DNA from 4 places in the Neorhizobium petrolearium genome. Region 1 is predicted to be linked to each of the others. Evidence: predicted binding sites of a transcription regulator. Region 1 holds the regulator's gene; each other region holds the start of a gene.
The links. The regulator HrcA, encoded in region 1, represses chaperone genes, less so after heat shock. The targets are predictions, from matches to a motif close to GTTAGCACTCNCNNNNNGNGAGTGCTAAC.
Positions count from the first base shown of each region.

Region 1 (2,202 bases):
AGCGTCGTCAGCGTGGCATCGGCCCCAGCGCGCATTTCGGTCGGCACGGCATCCAGCGCACGGCGGAGGTTATCCGAAACGGCTAGCATATCGCGGGCGAAGCCCGCGACCGAATAGGACTTGGCGTCCTTCACGTCGCGCTCGGTGCGGCGGCGCAGGTTATCCATCTCGGCGGCAAGCCGCAGGAAGCGGTCACGCAGTTCGGCATTCTCCGCCTTCAGCACGCCCAGGGGATCGGTCGTCTGGCCTGCATCCGGGGCCGGCGCTTCGGCGGCGTTCTGATTGGCCGCGTCCTCAAGAGCAGACGCCACGGCTTCCGTCGTATTTTCGGCGGCAGTTGTGTCAGGTCCGTTCTTCTTGGTTTCGTCGGTCATGACGGTCTCCAGTTATTCTTTGCTTAGATTTCCGGGCTTCGATTTGTGCCCGATATCGAGGTTTAAGATGGAAAAATCAAGGCTTGGCGGAAACTCGGGCGCCGGAAGCTTCCCTCTTCAGCGCGACAGCCTTGCGAGAAGCTGGGCGGTGTAGTCCACCATCGGCACAATACGGGAGTAATTGAGCCGCGTCGGACCAATGACGCCGACAGCGCCTATGATATGATCCTCGCCGTCGCGATAGGGCGCCACAATGAGCGAGGAACCGGAAAGCGAAAAGAGCTTGTTCTCCGAGCCGATGAAGATACGCACACCCGGCCCTCTCTCGGCGAGTTCAAGAATTTCGATCAGACTGTCCTTCTTTTCGAGATCGTCGAAAAGAAGGCGCAAACGATCCAGATCGGCTGAATCGTCGAGGCCCTGAAGAAGGTTGGCGCGGCCGCGAACAATGAGCTGGCTCGGCTTGCCTTCCTCATTGTCCCCCGACCAGACGGCCAGCCCTCGCTCGACGAGCTCCTGCGAGAGAGTATAAAGCTCTCCCTGCACCTGGTCCTTAAGCCTCGTAAGCTCATTGCGCAGTTCCGGCAGCGTCTGACCGGTCAGATGCGCATTCAGGAAATTCGCCGCTTCCGTGAGCTGTGACGAAGTCACGCCGGCGGGCAGCTCGATGATGCGGTTCTCCACCTGATTGTGATCGCCGACCAGCACGGCAAGCGCCTTGGTGGGCTCCAGCCGGATGAATTCCACATGCTTGAGGACAGGGTCGCTCTTCGTGGTGATGACGAGACCGGCGCCGCGCGACATGCCGGACAGCATGAGGCTTGCTTCCGCCATCAGGCTCTCCATCGGCTGGTCGCGGTCACCCGGCCGGATCTGCCGTTCGATCGTGGCGCGTTCCTCATCAGAAAGATTGCCGACCTGCATGAAGGCATCGACGAAGAACCGAAGGCCCGATTGGGTCGGCAGCCGGCCGGCGCTGACATGCGGCGAATAGATCAGGCCGAGTTCTTCGAGGTCGCTCATCACGTTGCGCACGGATGCCGGCGACAGCGACATCGGCAGGAGCCGCGACAGATTGCGGGAACCAAGCGGCTCACCGGTTTCGAGATAGCTTTCGACAACGCGACGGAAAATTTCCCGCGAGCGATCGTCGAGCACAGAGCCGCTGTCCCTACCCGTCGGTCTCGAAAACCCCATTTATTCCTTCACCGTGCCGTTGATCTGCTATGAAAATATAGTCATTCCTCCGGCTATCGCAAAAGGGAAAATCGGATGACCCATTTCCCTCGCATGACAGACGACAAACGCCCTTTTCCTGCAGGATCGCCGCCCGAATATCAAGATTCGCAATTCCAGACGGAAAACCGCTTCGCACTTTTCCTGGAATTGGCTGGAATTTTCAGATTTCGCAATTCCGGACGGAAAACCGCTTCGCACTTTTCCTGGAATTGCTTTAGAAGGCTGAAACCGAAATCCAGGGAGTGGCGAATGCGGCCTTCAGGCAGACAGATAAACCAGATGCGCAAGGTTTCGTTCGAGCGCAATTTCTCCAAGCATGCGGAAGGCTCCTGCCTCGTCAAATTTGGCGACACACATGTGCTCTGCACCGCGAGCCTTGAAGAAAAGACACCGCCATGGCTGCGCAATTCCGGCAAGGGCTGGGTGACCGCCGAATACGGCATGCTGCCGCGCGCCACGGGCGAGCGCATGAAGCGCGAGGCCGCCGCCGGCAAACAGGGCGGGCGCACCCAGGAAATCCAGCGTCTCATCGGCCGGTCGCTCCGCGCCGTCATCAACCTCGAAGCGCTCGGCGAGAAGCAAATCACGA
Region 1 is NZ_CP123000.1:4,818-7,019, reverse strand. Features, by position in the region: gene grpE (nucleotide exchange factor GrpE) at 1-374, opposite strand, end outside; gene hrcA (heat-inducible transcriptional repressor HrcA) at 492-1,571, opposite strand; gene rph (ribonuclease PH) at 1,863-2,202, shown strand, end outside.

Region 2 (2,202 bases), on a different replicon from region 1:
ATCTCGTCTTGGTTTGGCTGGATCGGGGTCATAACGATGTCCGAGCCGGCGATGATCGTGTCCCGTAGCACGGTGTCTTGCCCAGGGGAGTCTATTAACACGACGTCAAACCCGGCGGTTTCGTTCTCCAGAATATGCTGAAGTGATGCGTTAGTTACCGCCGTTCGAAGCTCAATGCCGTCTGGCCTGTTGTCCTTCGCCTCTGAACGGGACCACCACTCATTCAGGTTTTGTCGTCCGTCTGCATCAACCAAAAGCACTTGCTTACCTTGAAGCGCATATTCCCCGGCGATCAGGATTACGGCGGTCGTCTTCCCCGCGCCGCCCTTGCCGCTTACCAGCGACATGCAAATTGCCATTTCACAATCCACTTCCTGTCTAAGACTTCAACCCGTCCCCTAGCGGTCCGACGTGTGTTCGATCGGAACATTAGTATCGTCGTTAAGATCTTCACATCGAAGAGAACCTACCATGTGAAAACACGCGGGTTAAGATCAAAACGTGCGTGTGATCACACCCTGCTAGACATCAATAAAGCCACACGGGTTGGTCGTGTGGCTTTTACAATTGTCTGGGTCGAGTGGTGACCCCGGAGCCGCGTGAGGCCGTCTTTGGCGCTCGCACGGAGGGCGCAAGGGCGAAGAGCGAAGCGTCCCTTTCGCCTGAGTACGAGGGACAGACGAAGGCCTTCAGAAGCGGTTTTGGCGGTGAACCCTGGTGAGCGTTCCAACGGAAAGAGTGCGAAGCGAAACGGAGCCAGTCGAGAGGTGAAATTTGATTGAAATTATGGGGTAGTGCTTTAGGTCATGGGTGGCATGGGTGGGTGGCATGGGTGGCAGGATACGCAAAGATGTTTTACATATTGCATTGCGATCGTGGGACAAGCCCACGATGAGGGTCGCAAAGCTCCGGGAAGGCCTAGTTGATTGATGAGTGAGGACACAATCGAAGTGCCGACAGCCAAGCAACGCAAGGGGCGTCTAATCAACGTGCGCGTCAGCGATGCAGAGCATTCGGCCATCGAAGAAGCGGCCAAGTCGGCCGGTATGAGTGTGTCTGCTTTTTTCCGTTCGCTGCTCCTCGAGGGTGCTGGCGTTCGACCCATTCTGACTGCGGAAGACAGGTTGATCATGGCCGCGTTGCTCGAAGACATGCGGATGATCGGCATCAATTTGAATCAGGTAGCCCGCTCCCTGAATGCAGGAAAGGGTGTCCATCCCTCAGAGCTGGACATCAACCTTGGCAACGTCCAGCGGATTCAGGCGGCTGTAATGAGTGAGCTGCGGACACTTTCGCGCCGTGCCGGGCATGAGCGCCGAGGCGAGGTGTAGGCCGTGGAGTTCTTTTTCGGCACTTTCACAAGCGAATGGGAGCAAAGGCGCGCGGCGCTATTGCACGAAATGACGCTCGGCGGCCGTGGGAGGGCTGTCGAGGAAGAGCTTGAGAAGAGACTGAAGAATCTGCAGCACCAGGTTGGGATGTCTAAAGGCGGGTCGGGATCTAGGGGAGGGGTGAGGACATCGGCATTCAACGTGTCATCGCCTTCGAGGACGATGGCTGCCGGTTCGGGTGCTATGCGATCAATGGACGTTCGTCTTGCAAGCGTTGCCAAAGGGAGCCAGCCAGCAGTTGTCAAACTGGCTTCCTACGGTGGTGGCGCCCGCGTCGGCTCGATGCTCAACTATGTTTCCAGAGGGGGGGAGCTGAAGGTTGAGAACGAAAACGGCGAGACGTTGCGTGGCCGTGAGGAGCTGGCGCGTCTCCGTGGCGATTGGAATCACCTTTTCCAAAACAGGACCGAGAGCCGCGATATCGGCGCGTTTAGCGTCGAGGTGAGCGTTTCCGGCGGCTCGAACCCGCATGAGCAGGTGCGGGACATTGTCAGCAGTGGCTTTGGTGATCGACGCTACGCTTACTCTGTCGAAACCCGAAACGACGGATCGCTGAAGGTCGAGGGTTATGTCGTGTTGCGCAGCGGGCAGGGCGAGCGGCTGACGGCTGACGCGAAGGCGGCCGCCATCGTTCAGGAGCGTTTCGACGCCAGCGCCGTTGCGAAAGAGGCCCCCGCGGCTTTCTCGTTCACAGGCTATGGCAATGGCGTGGAATATGGCGCTGCCAAGTTGCGAGACCTGATCGCGCAGCGGAACGACGTTCGAGACGATCAGGGACGCTTGATTGCCGATGACAAGGCTGCGGGCGACC
Region 2 is NZ_CP123002.1:330,614-332,815, forward strand. Features, by position in the region: gene QEO92_RS32860 (ParA family protein) at 1-347, opposite strand, end outside; gene QEO92_RS32865 (DUF6290 family protein) at 930-1,331, shown strand; gene QEO92_RS32870 (relaxase/mobilization nuclease domain-containing protein) at 1,335-2,202, shown strand, end outside.
Region 2: a site for HrcA is predicted at 718-746, ahead of QEO92_RS32865 (DUF6290 family protein). Genes of this name have one in related genera too.

Region 3 (2,202 bases), 420 kb from region 1:
TCGCCGCGCACTTCGCGAGCGGCGGCAAGCGTCGCCTCGTAGATCGGCCGGTGCGGCTTGCCGGCGATGCGCGTCTTGCCACCGAGCTGTTCGTAATAGGCGGCGACCGCACCGGCACAGGGGATGATGCGGTGGCCGCGCTCGACCACGAGGTCGGGGTTGGCGCAGATGAACGGCACGTCGCGCTTGACGAAGGCGGTCAGGAGGTCGGTGTAGTCCTCCGGCACTTCCTTCTCGTCGTCGAAAAAACCGGTGCAGACGATGCAGTCCGCGTCCTCTGCCGAAACGGCCTCGACGTCGAGCCCGTCAAACAGCGGCATGTCGCGTTCGGGGCCGAGCAGGAAGACCTTTTTCGGCCCTTCGGCAATCAGATGGCGCGTCACGTCGCCGGAGGTGACAATACGGTCATAGGTCCCGTCCGGCACGCCGAGCGCGCGCATCTGCTGGATGACGCCCGGCGCCGGACGCGGCGAATTGGTGATCAACACGACTGTCGCGCCGGCCTCCCGCGCCTCGGCAAGCGCCTTGCAGGAGTGCTGGAAGGCATCGACGCCATTGTGCACGACGCCCCAGACGTCGGAAAGAACGACGTCGTAGCCGCCGATCACTTCGCTCAAACTGCCGATGCGCTTTGCCATATGTCCGTCCTGTCACTCCAAGTCCCCGGTGACATGGCAAACCGCCGAAAAGATTACAAGCAAAAAGCTCCCGTTGCGCCGCGACGACACGCTGGTGTCATTTTTGCGCCGCACCATGGCCCGGCTTATCCATTAAGCTTGTTTTCAACCGGCAGGCGGGACCGCCTTTAAAATTTCAGCTTCGTCCTTGACTCAATCGCCGGCCCCACTTATCTCGACCCTCGTTAGCACTCCCGCAAGGTGAGTGCCAACAGCCAAGCGATACGGATCTTGCGATCCGTCAATGTCATTTGATCGAGGGATTAGACAATGGCAAGCACCAATTTCCGCCCCCTGCACGATCGCGTCGTCGTTCGCCGCGTCGAGTCTGAAGAAAAGACCAGAGGCGGCATCATCATTCCGGACACCGCCAAGGAAAAGCCCGCTGAAGGCGAAATCGTCGCCGTCGGCCCCGGCGCCCGCGACGAGTCCGGCAAGATCGCCGCGCTCGACGTCAAGGTCGGCGACCGCGTTCTCTTCGGCAAGTGGTCCGGCACGGAAGTCAAGATCAACGGCGAAGACCTTCTGATCATGAAGGAAACCGACATCATGGGCATCATCGGCTGATTTCGGCCGGTCGTGTTTTCCGAAATTCTCTGACACCCGTTTCAGGAGTTCTCAAAAATGGCAGCTAAAGAAGTCAAATTCGGCCGCACCGCGCGTGAAAAGATGCTGCGTGGCGTCGACATTCTCGCTGACGCAGTGAAGGTCACGCTCGGCCCGAAGGGTCGCAACGTCGTGATCGACAAGTCCTTCGGCGCGCCGCGCATCACCAAGGACGGCGTTTCCGTCGCCAAGGAAATCGAACTGGAAGACAAGTTCGAGAACATGGGCGCCCAGATGGTCCGCGAAGTCGCTTCGAAGACCAACGACATCGCCGGTGACGGCACCACGACCGCAACCGTTCTTGCCCAGGCCATCGTTCGCGAAGGCGCCAAGGCCGTTGCAGCCGGCATGAACCCGATGGACCTGAAGCGCGGCATCGACCTCGCCGTCAAGGCCGTCGTCGCTGATCTCCAGGCCAAGGCCAAGAAGATCAACACTTCGGAAGAAGTCGCCCAGGTCGGCACGATCTCCGCCAACGGCGAGCGCCAGATCGGCCTCGACATTGCCGAAGCCATGCAGAAGGTCGGCAACGAAGGCGTCATCACGGTTGAAGAAGCCAAGACCGCCGAGACCGAACTCGAAGTCGTCGAAGGCATGCAGTTCGACCGCGGCTATCTCTCGCCCTACTTCGTCACCAACCCGGAAAAGATGGTTGCTGACCTGGAAGATGCCTTCATCCTCCTGCACGAGAAGAAACTCTCCAACCTCCAGGCGATGCTCCCGGTTCTCGAAGCCGTCGTTCAGACCGGCAAGCCGCTCCTCATCATCGCTGAAGACGTCGAAGGCGAAGCGCTCGCAACGCTCGTCGTCAACAAGCTGCGTGGCGGCCTCAAGATCGCTGCCGTCAAGGCTCCGGGCTTCGGCGATCGCCGCAAGGCCATGCTGGAAGACATTGCCATCCTGACCGGCGGCACTGTCA
Region 3 is NZ_CP123000.1:421,905-424,106, reverse strand. Features, by position in the region: gene QEO92_RS02205 (TIGR01459 family HAD-type hydrolase) at 1-638, opposite strand, end outside; gene groES (co-chaperone GroES) at 948-1,244, shown strand; gene groL (chaperonin GroEL) at 1,302-2,202, shown strand, end outside.
Region 3: a site for HrcA is predicted at 862-890, ahead of groES (co-chaperone GroES). Genes of this name have one in related genera too.

Region 4 (2,202 bases), on a different replicon from region 1:
GGCAGTGGCGCCGCTGTCGCCGCGCGCCAGACCAGGCGCGACCGTGTCCATGCCGCTGACCTGGGCGCAGGTGAAGTCCGATCTCGACCCAAAGCGTTTCACCATCCGCACCGTGCCGGTACTACTGGCGAAGACAAGCGCATGGCAGGACTATCACGATGGTCAACGGTCGCTAGAACAGGCGATCAAGCGGCTGGCGAAGGAGATGAAACACGCGGCCTGATCAGTGCACAGCCATGCTCACCAGCGGGTAAGGATGAACTGTCTTGAACTGCGCGATCATCGCTGTGGCTTGCTGCAGCACACGCTCTGCATTTTGCGCATCGTCGCGCGCCAACTCGTCAGCATTGATGCGAAGCGCCTGCGCCATATTGGCGGAAAGCGCGGCAAAATGCTTGTTACCTTCGACAAAAGCTTCACGCGCTGTGCGCTCGAGGACCCGGGCAACGTCTACAAATACCTCTTCCCGTTCCTCAATGCTGAGGTCATTGCCAATGTTGATTTTCTCTTCCATTCCCGATCTCACTCCGAATAGACGTGCGATAGCGACCGAGCTCATCAAGCCTCGGCCGCGAAAGAGCTAGGGAAGGAAAAATCCGGATTCAAGACCTCAATGGAGCTTGAACTCGCCTTCGACACGGCGCCATTCGTTTGGCCCGATCAGACGCTGATGGGTGTAACGGACGGAATGCAAAGGGCCATCGAGACTCTCCTGCCAAAAGTCCAGGAACTTGTGCATTTCGGGAAAATCGGGAGCCAGATCGTAGTCCTGCCAAACATAGGTCTGCAGCACGGATTCGAAATCAGGAATGCGGTAGAGGATGTGAGCGGTGGTAAGACCGTAGCCGTTGAGCTGACGTTCCAGATCCGATGAAAATCGCATGCTTCATCTCCGTTTCATGACACTCTGAAGGTGGCGCAAAATTTCGCGGCCATCAACGGATTTTCCAACGCTGGACGCCACTTTGTTGTTCCTTTCCAGCATGTTAGCAGCATGAGATCGTGAGTGCTAATTTTTTCGTTTCGCCCTCTTGAAATCGAAAAATCTCAAAACCAGATCATTTCGCGCAAAAAGCTCGAAGAGAGGTTTTGCACCCGCCCGGACTGGTCATCCGGTCCGGCCAGGGGGAACAACGTCATCATTGTTTGTCCATTGGAGGAAAACATGTCGTTCCGACCGCTTCATGATCGCATTCTCGTCCGCCGGGTCGAATCCGAAGAAAAGACCAAAGGCGGCATCATCATCCCCGACACCGCCAAGGAGAAGCCGCAGGAAGGCGAGGTCATCGCCGTGGGTCCCGGTGCCCGCAATGAGGCCGGCCAGATCCAGGCGCTGGACGTCAAGGTCGGCGATCGCATCCTGTTCGGCAAATGGTCCGGCACCGAGATCAAGATCAACGGCGAAGATCTGCTGATTATGAAGGAAAGCGACGTCATGGGCATTGTCGAAGCCCAGGCCGAGCAGAAAAAGGCCGCCTGAACCATTCATCCACGACCATCAGTCAGATAGCTGCCTATTGAGGAGTTAAAGAAATGGCTGCGAAAGAAGTCAAGTTTCACACCGATGCCCGTGAGCGCATGCTGCGTGGGGTCGATGTGCTCGCCAATGCGGTGAAGGTCACCCTCGGCCCGAAGGGCCGCAACGTCGTGATCGACAAGTCCTTCGGCGCGCCGCGCATCACCAAGGATGGCGTATCGGTCGCCAAGGAAATCGAGCTGGAAGACAAGTTCGAAAACATGGGCGCCCAGATGCTGCGCGAAGTGGCATCGAAGACCAACGACCTTGCCGGCGACGGTACGACGACCGCCACCGTTCTGGCCCAGGCGATCGTCAAGGAAGGCGCGAAAGCGGTTGCCTCCGGCATGAACCCGATGGACCTGAAGCGCGGCATTGATCTTGCCGTCGATGCCGTCGTCAAGGAACTGAAGAACAACGCCCGGAAGATCACCAGCAATTCCGAAATCGCCCAGGTCGGCACCATCTCGGCCAATGGCGATTCCGAGATCGGCCGCTATCTCGCCGAAGCCATGGAGAAGGTCGGCAACGAAGGCGTCATCACCGTCGAGGAAGCAAAGACCGCCGAAACCGAACTCGAAGTCGTCGAAGGCATGCAGTTCGACCGCGGCTATCTCAGCCCGTATTTCGTCACCAACCAGGACAAGATGCGGGTCGAGCTGGAAGATCCCTATATCCTGATCCAC
Region 4 is NZ_CP123002.1:143,151-145,352, forward strand. Features, by position in the region: gene ligD (DNA ligase D) at 1-223, shown strand, start outside; gene QEO92_RS31875 (hypothetical protein) at 224-514, opposite strand; gene QEO92_RS31880 (usg protein) at 611-883, opposite strand; gene groES (co-chaperone GroES) at 1,166-1,480, shown strand; gene groL (chaperonin GroEL) at 1,534-2,202, shown strand, end outside.
Region 4: a site for HrcA is predicted at 986-1,014, ahead of groES (co-chaperone GroES). Genes of this name have one in related genera too.